Regions from separate parts of the Rahnella sp. CFA14(1/10) genome, predicted to be linked through region 4. Evidence: predicted binding sites of a transcription regulator. Region 4 holds the regulator's gene; each other region holds the start of a gene.
The links. The regulator PhoB, encoded in region 4, activates phosphate uptake and scavenging genes when phosphate is short. The targets are predictions, from matches to a motif close to CTGTCATAAAACTGNCNNAT.

Region 1: a site for PhoB is predicted at 842-861, ahead of opgB (phosphatidylglycerol--membrane-oligosaccharide glycerophosphotransferase). Genes of this name have one in related genera too.
Region 2: a site for PhoB is predicted at 1,786-1,805, ahead of EVX52_RS10585 (heavy metal response regulator transcription factor). Genes of this name have one in related genera too.
Region 3: a site for PhoB is predicted at 1,852-1,871, ahead of phoA (alkaline phosphatase). Genes of this name have one in related genera too.

The regions. Positions count from the first base shown of each region.
Region 1 covers NZ_SEWS01000001.1:192,482-195,894, reverse strand. Annotated here, with positions in the region: gene EVX52_RS00940 (ABC transporter ATP-binding protein) at 1-579, shown strand, start outside; gene opgB (phosphatidylglycerol--membrane-oligosaccharide glycerophosphotransferase) at 1,089-3,395, shown strand.
Region 2 covers NZ_SEWS01000004.1:355,794-359,206, forward strand. Annotated here, with positions in the region: gene EVX52_RS10580 (heavy metal sensor histidine kinase) at 1-1,030, opposite strand, end outside; gene EVX52_RS10585 (heavy metal response regulator transcription factor) at 1,023-1,697, opposite strand; gene EVX52_RS10590 (hypothetical protein) at 1,911-2,534, shown strand; gene EVX52_RS10595 (cytochrome b/b6 domain-containing protein) at 2,561-3,202, shown strand; gene EVX52_RS10600 (molybdopterin-dependent oxidoreductase) at 3,195-3,413, shown strand, end outside.
Region 3 covers NZ_SEWS01000002.1:511,495-514,907, reverse strand. Annotated here, with positions in the region: gene phoA (alkaline phosphatase) at 346-1,770, opposite strand; gene EVX52_RS05925 (L,D-transpeptidase family protein) at 1,999-2,919, opposite strand; gene EVX52_RS05920 (DHA2 family efflux MFS transporter permease subunit) at 3,181-3,413, opposite strand, start outside.
Region 4 covers NZ_SEWS01000012.1:96,822-100,234, reverse strand. Annotated here, with positions in the region: gene sbcC (exonuclease subunit SbcC) at 1-42, opposite strand, end outside; gene sbcD (exonuclease subunit SbcD) at 39-1,277, opposite strand; gene phoB (phosphate response regulator transcription factor PhoB) at 1,505-2,194, shown strand; gene phoR (phosphate regulon sensor histidine kinase PhoR) at 2,217-3,413, shown strand, end outside.

The sequences.
Region 1 (3,413 bases), on a different contig from region 4:
CTGCTGATGTCGATATTCGGTCAGCCACGCATACAGAGCGGGCAAATCCTGTTTCGCGGAGAAGATATCAGCCGCAAATCGACACACTTTGTGGCCTCGGCGGGAATTGCACAATCGCCGGAAGGGCGGCGCGTTTTTCCGGATATGACCGTGGAAGAAAATTTACTGATGGGCACCATTCCTGTCGGGAATCAGCATGCGGCAGAAGATCTGCAAACCATGTTTGCGTTATTCCCGCGCCTGAAGGAACGCCGTAAACAGCGGGCGATGACCATGTCCGGTGGCGAACAGCAAATGCTGGCGATTGCCCGTGCGCTGATGAGTCGTCCGAAGCTGTTACTGCTCGATGAACCGAGTCTCGGGCTGGCACCCATTATCGTGAAACAAATTTTCCAGACCCTGCGTGAACTGGCGAAAAGTGGCATGACGATCTTTCTGGTGGAGCAAAATGCGCATCATGCGCTCAGGCTGTCTGACCGGGGTTACGTTATTGTCAACGGGCAAATTCGCCTGAGTGGGACGGGAGAAGAACTTTTGCATAATCAGGAGGTGCGCAAAGCCTACTTAGGCGGGATCTGATCCCCGTCTCCCTGAAGCTGCAGCTGTATTGGCTGCACTTTCTTATCTGAATCACTCAATTGTGTCTGCGCATTGTGAGTTGCTCGCCGGGCTTAACGTCAGTGATTACGGGTATCTCAGCCAGTCACCTCTAATAAGGTTTATTCCGAATTTGCTAATTTTCAACCGCCCTCCACATTTCACTCACAGTATTCCGCTATCATAAGATTCTTACTGAAAAGTGACCATAAAGTTAAATTTCTGGGTTATCATGCGAAATCAGCCGTCAAAAATTTGTAAAATACCATTTTTTTAGGCGAAATCAGTGACCTGAAGCCGGGTGAAGGCGTTGACCCGTTCAGGCTCAACAGGCTATATAGCGCTATCCGTTTTTGGCATGAATTTTCCTGTCTCAGGGATGAAGTGAATGATCCAGGTCATTCGCTCGATGAGTTGAACCGTCGGCGCTGCTCGCAAAACAGCAGAAATGGGTCGTAGAGTTTATTGTTTAAATCAGGCAGGGTGCTGAAATGGCTTCTGAGATAATTTCATTTGTATTATTTCTTTCTTCTATTTTTCTCTACGTCACGCGGGCGTCGTCCAGCCGTGTCTGGTTTTCACTGGTGCTGTTTTTCCTCGGGCTTTACGTCATTCTGAATGTCATCCTGATCGGCAGCAATTATTTCACTGGCGAAGGCATCACGGACGCCGTGTTATATACCGTCACCAGCAGCCTGAAAGGGGCGGGGCTCAATAAATATATCCTGCCGTTTATCGGTTTACTGGCGGGGCTGATTGCCGTATTTGCTTTGCTGGCGTGGGGGCTGAAGCAGCGTCGTGCTAAAAACAGCAGTGCCGTCTACAGCGCACTGGCCGTGGTACTGGCGGTCTTTTCCGTGGGTTCCACTCAGGCATTCCAAAACATTTCCCGGCTGGTCAAAACGCAAATTTCCGGCAACGGCGCAGATTTTAATACCTATTACAAAGTGCCCGAAAAAGTCATCAAGGGCGCGAAAAAACCTAACCTGGTTTATATCTATGGCGAGAGTCTGGAACGCACTTATTTTGATGACAAGGTTTTCCCCGGCCTGACGACCGAATTAAATCGCCATAAAGCGCAGAGCACTGATTTCACTAATACCAAACAGTTGCCGGGCACGGGTTATACCATCGCCGGTATGGTGGCTTCCCAGTGCGGGATCCCGCTGTTTGCGCCGTTTGATGGCAATGCCTCCAGTGCACTGGCGACCTTCTACCCGGAAAACGTGTGTCTTGGCGACGTGCTCAAAGGTGCCGGCTATACCAACTATTTCTATCAGGGCGCAGAACTGGCTTTCGCAGGTAAAGGTACTTTCCTGAAATCCCATGGCTTCGACCATCTTTATGGCTACAACGAATTGCGTCCGACCGTGGCGGATCCGTCTTACAAAAACGACTGGGGTTGGTATGACGACACCTTGCTGGATGAAGTGTATAAAAAGTTCATCACGCTGAGTCAGGAAGGTAAGCCATTTTCACTGTTCACGCTGACCGTTGACACGCATCATCCTGATGGCTTTATTTCCCGGGGTTGTACCCGCAAGGAATATAAAGTGAACGGTAAAGCTAACCAGTCACTGAGTGCCGTGTCCTGTAGTCAGGAACTGATTGCCGCCTTTATCGATAAGATTAAAAAGTCCGGTTATTTTGATAACACCGTCATTGTGGTGTCTTCCGACCATCTGGCAATGAACAACACGGCATACAACATTCTGACTAAACAGAACCGTAAAGACCTGTTCTTCGTCCTTGACGGGCGTCATCCGGTGGGTGAGCTCAATGCGGCGAAACGCAGTACGCTGGATAATGGTGCGACCATACTGGATATGATGGGCGGCGATAACTATATCGGTCTCGGCCGCAGCGGTGTTTCTGCGACCTCTATGACCGCGCAGTTCCTGAATATTGATGACAAAGTGAATGCCTGGAAACCGGCGGTCATCAAACAATGGGGCTTCCCGAACAGCATCAAAAATTATGCGGTGAATACCAAAGACAGTACCTTTACTTTCTCCGGCATGACCATCAAAACGCCGTTTATTCTGAAGGTCACGGGAGACAAAATTGAACCGATGTTCGATGTCTATCTGTCAACGCCGTTGAAAAAACAGCTGGCCGGACTGGCGACCAGCGATAACTTTGTCTGGGTCGATAAATGCTACGAAATGGGCCGTGTGTGGGCACCGGAGTTGTCGCTCAATACCGGCCTGTGTGTTGCATCGGGCAACCTCGGGGCGAAGCCGACAATTGTGCAGGCCACCGGCGATACCTTCAAAGGTAAAGTAGACTTCGCGAAAGACACGTCGGGCAGTAACGCCATTTATCAGCAAACCCTGAATGCGTTGAACATTGACGATGCGGCCACTACCTACCAGTCGAAAGCCATTGCCTTTATGGTGCCGGGATTGCCGGAGCAGGTAAAAGCGATTACCGGTGTGTCTGCCGTTGAAAACTGGGGACGTTGGTCAGATGCCAATCTGGCACCGTCGGTGAAAATTGATTATGTCAAACCGCTGCCCGCTACTTTTGATGTGGTGATCCGCGCACGTGCTTACGGTAATAATATTGATAAGCCGGTTTCTGTCCGCGTCGGGGATCAGGAACAGTTTGTGACCTTTGGTGATACTGACGGCATCGTGAAAGTACAGTTCACCAACCCGGGGGCGGAGCAGAGTATCGTGATCACGCCGCCGGAGCCGACTGAGCCCACCGAAGGGACCAGCGGTGGCTTTCAGCCGCGTAAGCTGGGCATCGGTATGGTTTCGCTTGAAGTTCAGCCGGTGGATCCGCAGTCTTAATCTGCAGTTTGCCGCAAA
Region 2 (3,413 bases), on a different contig from region 4:
CCAGACCCTCAAAATATTCCTGAATACGGGTCATTTCAGAAGAAACATCAATGGTGGTGATGGTCAGGACGGAGCGCGCATCTGAAGCCCGCGCCAGAAACAGGATGTTTTCCACCATACGGGAAATACGTTCCAGCTCTTCCATATTGTTCGCCAGCAGTGTTTCATATTCTTCCACCGTACGCGGCTGGTATAACGCCACCTGACAATGCCCCATCAGCGCCCCTACCGGCGTACGGATTTCATGCGCCAGATCGGCGGAAAATTGCGTTAGTCGCTGATACCCTCCGGCGAGCCGGTCGAGCATATCGTTGAAAGAATAAATTAATTGCTGCAATTCCTGCGGTGCATTTTCAGAAGACAGTCGCGTAGACAAACTGGCCGGATGGATCTGCGCCGCCTCATGCGCCATATTGCGCAGCGGCCGTAATCCGCGGCGGATCACCAGATAACCCAGAACGGCAATCAGCAAATAAGCGAATAGCACCGCCCCGGTAATTTCCCAACGAAAAGTCTGTAACAGATGCGACTCCTCGGTCATGAAATGCGCGCCGGTGATTTCAACCGTCCGCCCGTCCTGGATTTGTACCGCAGCGCGGGCAAAGCGTACCGGCGTGCCATCCGGTGCGGTGAGGTGATGCACTGTATTCAGCGTCAGCGGATGACCGTCCGGCACGGCCACCACCGGCGGCAATTCCAGCCGGGATGGATTGACGTTGATCAGCGGCTTCTCACCGGACAAACGAAACGTCAGGATATCGCGCTCGTTACCGAGCATATTTTCAAACAGGCCGGGATTACGGCTGAGCTGCGACAGCGGAAATTCGTTGGCAAGCAGATGACGGAAATACTGAACGCGGCCGCTGACCTGATAATCTGCACGGCGTACCAGTTCTTTATCCATCGAGTAATAAAGATAAAAACCAACAGCGCTAACGACCAGTGAGGCGATCAGCGCAAACAGTAAGGTGGCGCGAAGCGTCAGCGACATGCCGCGCTCAGGGAGTGGAGTAAATTGCCGATCAGTCATGTCGCACTTCGCACACATAACCAATCCCGCGCACGGTATGGATAAGTTTCACCTCAAAGGTGCGGTCAACTTTGCCACGCAGGCGCTTAATGGCAACATCCACCACGTTGGTATCGCTGTCGAAATTCATGTCCCAGACCTGTGAGGCGATCATCGTCCGCGACAGCACTTCCCCCTCGCGACGCATCAGCAACTGCAGCAACATGAATTCCTTGTTGGTCAGCGCAATGGCCTGATCCTGACGGGTGACACGACGGCGCAACACATCAAGATTCAGGTCTGCCACCGAATAGATATCGGGTTCGCGGGTGGCCGGGCGGCGCAGTAATGTACGGATACGCAACACCAGTTCGGTGAAGGAGAACGGCTTGATGAGATAATCGTCAGCGCCCAGTTCCAGCCCGTGAATGCGATCCTGCACCTCATCGCGGGCGGTGAGAAACAGCACCGGCACGTCGCTTTTTTTGCGCAGGACTTCCATCACCTGCCAGCCGTCCAGCCCCGGCAGCATAACATCGAGGATCACCGCATCGTAACCGTCTTCCAGCGCCAGAAACAGGCCATCAGCACCGTTACGCGCCAGATCCACGCTGTAACCTGCTTCTGTCAGTCCTTTTTTCAGGTAGTCGCCTGTACTGACATCGTCTTCAATCACCAGTATTCGCATTCAGGCCCCCAGCGCCGTATGACCATTCACCTAAAGAATGATTCATCTGAAAGTTTATCAGTTTCGTCAGTCATCTTTGATGACAATTTTGTCATCAATTTGTCATCAGCCAATACCGGTTGATCGTCCACTCTTAAGGAAGTTATCCATCACTGGCAGGTTCAGTGATTCATCTAACAGAATGAAATAACGCTGGAAAATGGAGAGTTAATTATGAATGCACCAACACGTATCGCTGGTCTGTTACTGGGTTCCCTGCTGATGTGCAGCGGGATGACATCCGCTTTTGCCGCCGATAATGTGATTAAACCCACACGCGGAACCATTGATTCAGTTAATGACTCATCGGTACAAATCACCACCCGTCAGGGTGAAAAACTTGACGTTAAACTGACCGATCAGACCAAAATCAATGCCGTCACCAAAGGCAACATCAGCGATATCAAAGCGGACAGCTTTATCGGGACGGCAGCCGTTCCGCAGGCTAACGGCACGCTGAAAGCGCTGGAGGTCCACGTCTTCGCACCCAGCCTGCGCGGCAGCGGTGAAGGCTTCAATCCGTTTGAATCCGCCGATGGCAAAATCAATACCATGACCAACGGCACCGTCGGCAAGCTGGTGAACAGCAACGGCCGCACCCTGACCGTGAAATATCACGATGCCGAGAAAACTGTCGTCGTGCCTGACGATGTGCCGGTTGTTCTGCTGGCACCGGGCGACCGCAGCCTGCTGAAACCGGGCACTAAAATCGTATTGTTTGCCATGAAAGATGACAAAGGTGCGCTGGTTGCCCGTGGTATTGCTGCCGGTAAAGACGGCATCGCGCCTCCGATGTAATCCGGCCAGTCAACAGGAGATTAAGCGTGAAACCTCAGCTCTCATTACCCCGAAAACGCCGGATCCATTCCTGGCCGGTTCGTATCTGTCATTGGATCAATGTGCTGGCAATGATCGGCATGGTGATGAGCGGCTGGGGGATTTATAACGCCGATCCGCTTTTCGCTTTCACTTTTCCGCAAAACACTACCCTCGGCGGCTGGCTGGGCGGCAATATAGCCTGGCATCTGGCGGTGATGTGGCTGCTGGCGGCTAATGCCCTGCTCTATCTGGTGTGGGGTATTTTCAGCGATCATTTCAGGCATGACTTTTTCCCCTTTTCGCCCCGCTCTGTCTGGCGCGATACCGTTCGTGCACTGACATTCAGGCTCCCTCACAAGCTCGGTCAGTACAACGCCGTGCAAAAGCTGATGTACAGCGGAGTTTTATTGCTGGGCGCACTGCTGGTGCTGTCGGGTTTGTCCATCTGGAAACCGGTGCAGTTCAGCGGGCTGGTCTGGCTGTTTGGCGGTTTTGATATCGCGCGTTATGTGCATTTCTTTGCGATGAGCGGCGTGCTGCTGTTTGTCATTATTCACGTACTGATGGTCCTGCTGGTGCCTGAAACCTTCGTGGCAATGCTGACCGGCGGCAAAAAAATAAGCACGGAGGACCACGCCGATGAGTGAAAAACCACAACGGCCAAAAATTATTCTTGAGCCCGATCAGCGCAAACAACTGGTCAATGTCCAGCGCCGTTTATTACTGCGGTCAGGGCTGACGCTCGGTGCCGTTTCGATGCTGACGGGCTGCAATTTGCAGGACGGTGATCAGGTCGATAAGGTGCTATGGGCAATGTCCCGCTGGAATGACCGGGTTCAAAGCTGGCTGTTCGGCGGC
Region 3 (3,413 bases), on a different contig from region 4:
TGTGATAGCCGCAAAATCCCGCCGCTGCGCGGTGCCCTTCGTTCGGGTTACAACCCGCGCAAACAGATGCGCGGTTTTCCACCTTTCCCTCCGGCGGTATTTTGGAACCGGGTGATACCTGAAACATAGCCAGCGAGTGGAAGCGCTTGTTGAAAAAGCGAAGGGAGATCCAAGAGGGAAAAAGCACTTTTCCCTCTTGGGCGGTTTCGGCGCAGCGCGTTAAGTGAGCATCGCACGTAAGAAACCGAAAGTTTCTCGATCAGGCGTTCAGTGCAACTGAGAAACCAAAACTTACCCAATCCGGTTTCGAAGGGTTCCAAAGGGACATCTCCCTTTGAAAAACTATCACTTAATCGCCATGGCATCCCGCATCGTATAGAACAAATCCGTCTGGTCGGTCAGACCGACCACATTCGCTGCATGCGGCCCGAACGCGGCGATACGCAGTTGTGTCCCGGTGTGCCCCTGTGAATCCTCTTCTGAGTTGCCGTAACTGATAGTCATCGGCGCACCGTCTTTGGTGGTCAGTGTTTGCGTCAGGCCGGGCGCTTTGGCATCGGTTTCGATAATCTGGCTGGAATGGGCATGATCGGCGGTGACGATAACCAGCGTGTTGCCGTCCTGTCGGGCGAACGCCAGCGCTTTTTGCACCGCTTCATCCAGATCCACTGTTTCCCCGAACTGGCCGCACGGATTAGCGGCGTGATCTTGTTTATCAATCGATGCGCCTTCAACCTGCAGGAAGAAACCGTTCTGATTCGTTTTCAGCAAGTCGATGGCTTTTTCAGTCATAACGGCCAGCGTCGGGATGTCGGCAGTGCGTTGCGGATTGGCTTCACAGGTAACAGCCGGTTTATCAATGTTGCCGTGATAAGTGGCCTTCGGACCCTGCCAGCGTACCGGCATGTTGCCCTCGGAGAACAGGCCAAGAACCGGTTTCTTCTGGTCTGCCTGCGTGACAGCACTGAGCTGCTCCGCGTTTTCCACCCACACGTAACCCTGTGCCAGTGCCTGATCTTTCAGGGATTTACCCTGGAACTCACCGGCTTTAGCCAACTGGCTGAAAGATTTTCTGCCGCCGCCCAGCGTGACGTCTGCGCGGGTTTGCAATAACTGTTCGGTGATCGAACCACGTCCGCCGTTTTCCAGCCCGTTGCTGGCACATTTCTCCGCCGTTTCTTCCGGACCGTAGCACTTACGTGAGGTTACGTGGGCGATTTGCGCAGCAGGGGTTGCATCCTGCAATTCGGCAGTGGAGACGTTGCCGGTGGCCTTGCCTGCGGCTTTGGCGATCTCAAGAATAGTCTGGTGATCTTTACCGTTAACATCTACACCAATCGCGCCGTTATAGCTTTTAACACCTGTCGCCCAGGCGGTGGCGGATGCTGCAGAATCGGTCACGTAACTCGGTTTCTGCGTTTTCTTATCCAGAGAATAATGGGTGTACTGACCGGTCAGCGGCAGGGCATCGATACCTTTAAAATAGCCGCCGGCACCTTCTGCATAGTTGCGGGCGGAGGTGATTTCAGAATCCCCCATACCGTCGCCAATCAGTAAAATCACGTTTTTCACCGTTTTGTCTGAAAGTGACGCTTTCAGCGCGGCGGTCTGGTCACCGCTCAGGCGACGCGCGCCACCCGGTTCTGTCAGCACACCTTTTGCTGCGCGGTCAGTCAGCGAGTCAGTTTCAGTGGCGAGGACAGTGGCAGAGGTGGAAAGCAGCAGGGCGGCAGTCACGGCGCGGGCCACAAGAGATACGGATTGTTGCATTGTCAAAACTCCTTTTCATAAACCATCGGAAATAAAAATACACATATAGATATTTTTTGTTACCGAAAGGTTAAGTCAGAGTTGTGACATTTTAATGACAGTGATGGAGGGGATGTTGCTTTACTCCTTCCCTTCGCAGGGGAGGGAGTTATCCGTAGTCTCCTTTTGCGTTTGCAAAAAAAAAGCCCCGATGAACGGAGCTTTTTCACTAAAACGTCAGGGACGCAATTAATTAACCTGAACCGGCATCCCTGAACGCATCTCAATAGCGCGCTGAACCACAGTCTGGTTGACCGCAGGATCCATCGATACGCTGCTTGCGTTACCGGTCAGAGTGATTGGCAGCGGCTGCTGGGAATCAAACTCTTCCTGGTTAGAGGACAGCGGGTTATGGATCTCAATATAACGTTTACCGTCCGGCTCAACGGTGGCTTTCACCGGCTCGTTGATAAACTGAACGCGGGTGCCTTGCGGAACGTTGTCGAACAGCCATTTGATGTCGGCATCACGCAAACGTACACAACCGTGGCTCACGCGCAGACCGATACCGAAGTTGGCGTTGGTGCCGTGAACTGCATACAGACGGCCAACATACAGTGCGTACAGCCCCATCGGGTTGTCCGGGCCAGCAGGGAAGACGGCGGGCAGGAATTCACCACGGGAAGCATATTCTTCATGCATTTTCGCCGTCGGGGTCCAGGTCGGGCCAGCTTTTTTACGCTGAACCGTAGTCACCCAGTTCATCGGGGTGTCTTTGCCCAGTTCACCGATACCGATTGGCAGCACGACCACAGTATTGGTGCCTTTCGGGTAGTAATACAGACGCATTTCAGCACTGTTGATCACGATGCCTTCATGCGGGGTATCAGGCAGGATTAATTGCTGAGGGATAGTCAGCACGGTGCCCGGGGTTGGCAGATAAGGATCAACGCCAGGGTTAGCTTCGAGCATATTGCTCAAACCCATCTGGTATTGCGCTGCAAAATGTTCCAGCGGCAGGCTGCTGCCCTGCGGAACGGTAACTGTGATGTTTTCACCGACCAGACGGCCATTATTGGCCGGAAGAGGGTAGACCACAGCAAAAGACGCCTGGCTATATGCAGCAACTGCCAAAACCAGGGTAAGGATTGCGCGAATGCTCATTTTCATATTTTCGTTGGTCGTTAATGCCACACTGGCAGTTGTCAGGATGTTAATTCCCCCCGATCCGATCGTAACCGGCCGGAGGAATAGTGTACTTGCACATAGCACTTGAAAGGGACACGGTATGTGTAACGAATCGCATTTCAGGGCCGCTAATTATAAGGATTTATTTCAAACAGGCCAAAGCTTTCTCATCTTGTTCGAAAAGTTCCCTGCCACAACCGCATTTTTTGCGGCAGCCTGCACATTTTCTTCACATTCCTGACTTTATTTACGGCAAAACGGCACCATGACCAGCGCGGCAACAAACATCCACGCCATGACCTGAAAGATGTCGTTGAACGCCAGTGTCAGGGATTGCGCCGCGACTTTCGCGCCAAATATCCCTTTTGCCATCAGCAATGCCTGAGCGGTGTCCGGCGTCAGGTGGACAATTTTTTGCGCCAGCGAATCTATCTTCTCCTGCGCATGATCCCCATAGTGTCCCAGCGATTCGCCGA
Region 4 (3,413 bases):
CAGCGAGTTCAGGTTTTTTAAACGCAGGCTGAGAATTTTCATTGTGCGCTGTCCTCTGCATTCTGACCGTGCGTGACCTGCTCAACAACCTGAGCAAAAAGAGTGCGCATCCGCGCCTGACGGGGGGCATCAGGGTCCGGCTCCAGCGCCAGCCGCCGTTCAAAGACGTCGCTGACGCTCAGTTCACTGAGGGTCTCTTTTTCCTGCTGCTCAATGCTGCTGATGCGCTGTTCTTTGCTGCGGCGCAACAGGACAACTTCCACCGGCAAATCCGCAGTCAGCGCCTGAATACGCCGCTGAATATCGCTGAGATAATCCTGCGTGGCGACTTCGATATCAAGCCAGACGGGTTTTTGTGCATCGCCGCCTTCGAACTGCGCCAGTTGCTTTTCAATTTCCGCCAGCGAGCCTTTGAGTATCTGCATGGGCTGGAAAACAGGAATTTCCAGCGTGTCGATGGCACTGAGCGTTGCCCCGTCGAAATCGAGCAGATACACACTTTTGGCTTTGCTCAGTTCGTCAAAGCTCAGGGCAATTGGCGAACCGCTGTAACGGATGTGGTGAGTTTTTGCGACGCACTGTGCGCGGTGAATATGGCCAAGCGCCACATAATCAACCGGCGGGAACGCCTGCGCGGGGAAGGCGTCAAGTGTGCCTATATAGATGTCACGCACGGAATCAGAAGTACTGACGCCAACGGTGGTCAGATGGCCGGTTGCAATAACGGGCAGCGGTATGCCAAGTTCATCACGCCTGGCCTGCGCGGCCTGCCAGAGCGCGTCATAATGTGCGGCGATGGCTTCCTGCAATGCCAGTTGTTTGTCGCTGCCGGACTGACCGGCCTGACTGGCCAGCAGATCACGCGGGCGTAAAAACGGGATGGCACACAGTACCGCGCCCGGTTTTCCGTCACGCTGACTGAGCACCAAAATCTGTTCAGACAGATTTTCGCCGACAGTGGCAATCACCCGCGTATTCAGGCAGGAAAGTAGCTCGCGTGATTCATTAAGTGTTGCGACGGAATCGTGGTTGCCAGCCAGTACCACCAGCTGACAGCCGGTTTGTTGTAATTCCACCACGAAGCGGTTATACAATTCGCGGGCATAACTGGGCGGTGATCCGGTATCGAAAATATCACCCGCGACAATCACGGCGTCGACCTGATGTTGCTGCACCTGACCGGTCAGCCAGCGCAGAAATGCCTGATGTTCGGCTGCACGGCTTTTGGTGAAAAAGTACTGGCCAAGATGCCAGTCTGACGTGTGGATCAGGCGCATGAGACTCCTGTATGAACCCTGGATGACGACAATGGGGCAAAGTATAAACGTCGGCGGGGGGAGATGTCCCCGATAAATCAGTCCAATTTCAGCAAGATGGCCGCTAATTATCTGTCATATTTGACTGTAATGAACCATTCTTTTCGTTCATAAATCTGTCACAAAACTGACGCATAATGGCGCCCGCAATCAAATAAAAGATCGCTAACCTATTGGCAGGACCTACGATGGCTAGACGTATATTGGTGGTTGAAGACGAAGCTCCAATCCGTGAAATGGTGTGTTTTGTACTGGAACAAAATGGCTATCAGGCCGTAGAAGCTGAGGATTTTGATTCAGCGATTGGGCAGCTTGTTGAACCTTACCCTGAACTTATCCTGCTCGACTGGATGTTACCTGGCGGTTCCGGTATTCAGTTTATTAAGCATCTTAAACGTGAGGCGCTGACCCGCGAAATTCCGGTGATGATGTTGACCGCACGCGGTGAAGAAGAAGATCGGGTGCGTGGCCTCGAAGTCGGTGCCGATGATTACATCACCAAACCGTTTTCCCCGAAAGAGCTGGTTGCCCGCATTAAAGCGGTGATGCGTCGCATCTCGCCAATGGCGGTGGAAGAAGTGATCGACATGCAGGGTTTAAGCCTGGATCCCTCGTCTCACCGGGTGATGGCCAACGAACAGGCGCTTGATATGGGGCCGACAGAATTTAAGTTATTACACTTCTTTATGACGCATTCTGAACGTGTTTATAGCCGGGAACAGTTGCTCAATAACGTCTGGGGCACTAACGTTTATGTGGAAGATCGCACCGTAGACGTGCATATTCGTCGTTTGCGTAAGGCGTTGGAAACCAGCGGACATGACAGAATGATCCAGACTGTTCGTGGTACCGGATACCGTTTTTCAACGCGTTATTGAGTCCTCACAGCGGAGAATCTGTGTGCTAGAACGTTTGTCATGGAAACGATTGGCCGGCGAATTTTTTCTCTTTTGTCTGCCAGCGTTAATTCTCGGTATTTTCGTCGGTCATTTCGGCTGGCTCCTGTTTGTGTCGCTGGTTGCGGCACTGGGCTGGAATTATTACAACCAGCTTAAACTCTCTCACTGGCTGTGGCTTGACCGCAGTATTACGCCGCCGAACGGCCGCTGGAGCTGGGAGCCGCTGTTCTACGGGCTTAACCAGATGCAGATGCGCAACCGGCGCCGGCGTCGCGAATTAGGTCAGTTGATCAAACGTTTTCGCAGCGGTGCTGAATCGCTGCCCGATGCCGTGGTGCTGACTACGGAAGAAGGCAATATTTTCTGGTGTAACGGGCTGGCGCAGGATCTGCTCGGTTTCCGCTGGCCGGAAGATAACGGGCAACATATCTTCAACCTGCTGCGTTATCCGGAATTCCGGTTGTGGATCCAGACCCGCGATTTCAGCCGGGCGCTGAATCTGCAACTCAATAATGAGCATTACGTCGAGTTTCGCGTTATGCCTTATTCAGAAGGGCAACTGCTGATGGTGGCACGCGATGTCACACAGATGCGTCAGCTTGAAGGTGCACGGCGTAACTTCTTTGCTAACGTCAGTCATGAGCTGAGAACCCCGCTGACCGTATTGCAGGGATATCTGGAAATGATGGAAGACGCCAAACTGGAAGAACCTTTCCGCACCAAAGCACTGGATACCATGCAGGAACAGACGCGGCGAATGGACGGGCTGGTGAAGCAGTTGCTGACGCTGTCGAAAATCGAAGCTTCAGCGAATATTGATTTGCATGAGAAAGTCGATATTCCGGTGATGCTCGGTATGCTCGAACGTGAGGTGCAAACGTTAAGCAACGGCCGGCATGAGGTGGTGTTTCGCATTAATGACAAACTGAACGTCTTTGGTAATGAAGATCAGTTGCGCAGTGCGGTATCGAATCTGGTGTATAACGCCGTCAACCACACGCCTGCCGGGACGCGGATTGAAGTCAGCTGGCAGCAAACGCCGCATGGCGCGCAATTCCAGATCAGTGATAACGGGCCGGGCATTGCGCCGCAGCACCTCCCGCGCCTGACCGAACGTTTTTACCGGGTCGATAAGGCCCGCTCGCGGCAGACCGGCGGCAGCGGACTCGGGCTGGCGATCGTCAAACATGCGCTCAGC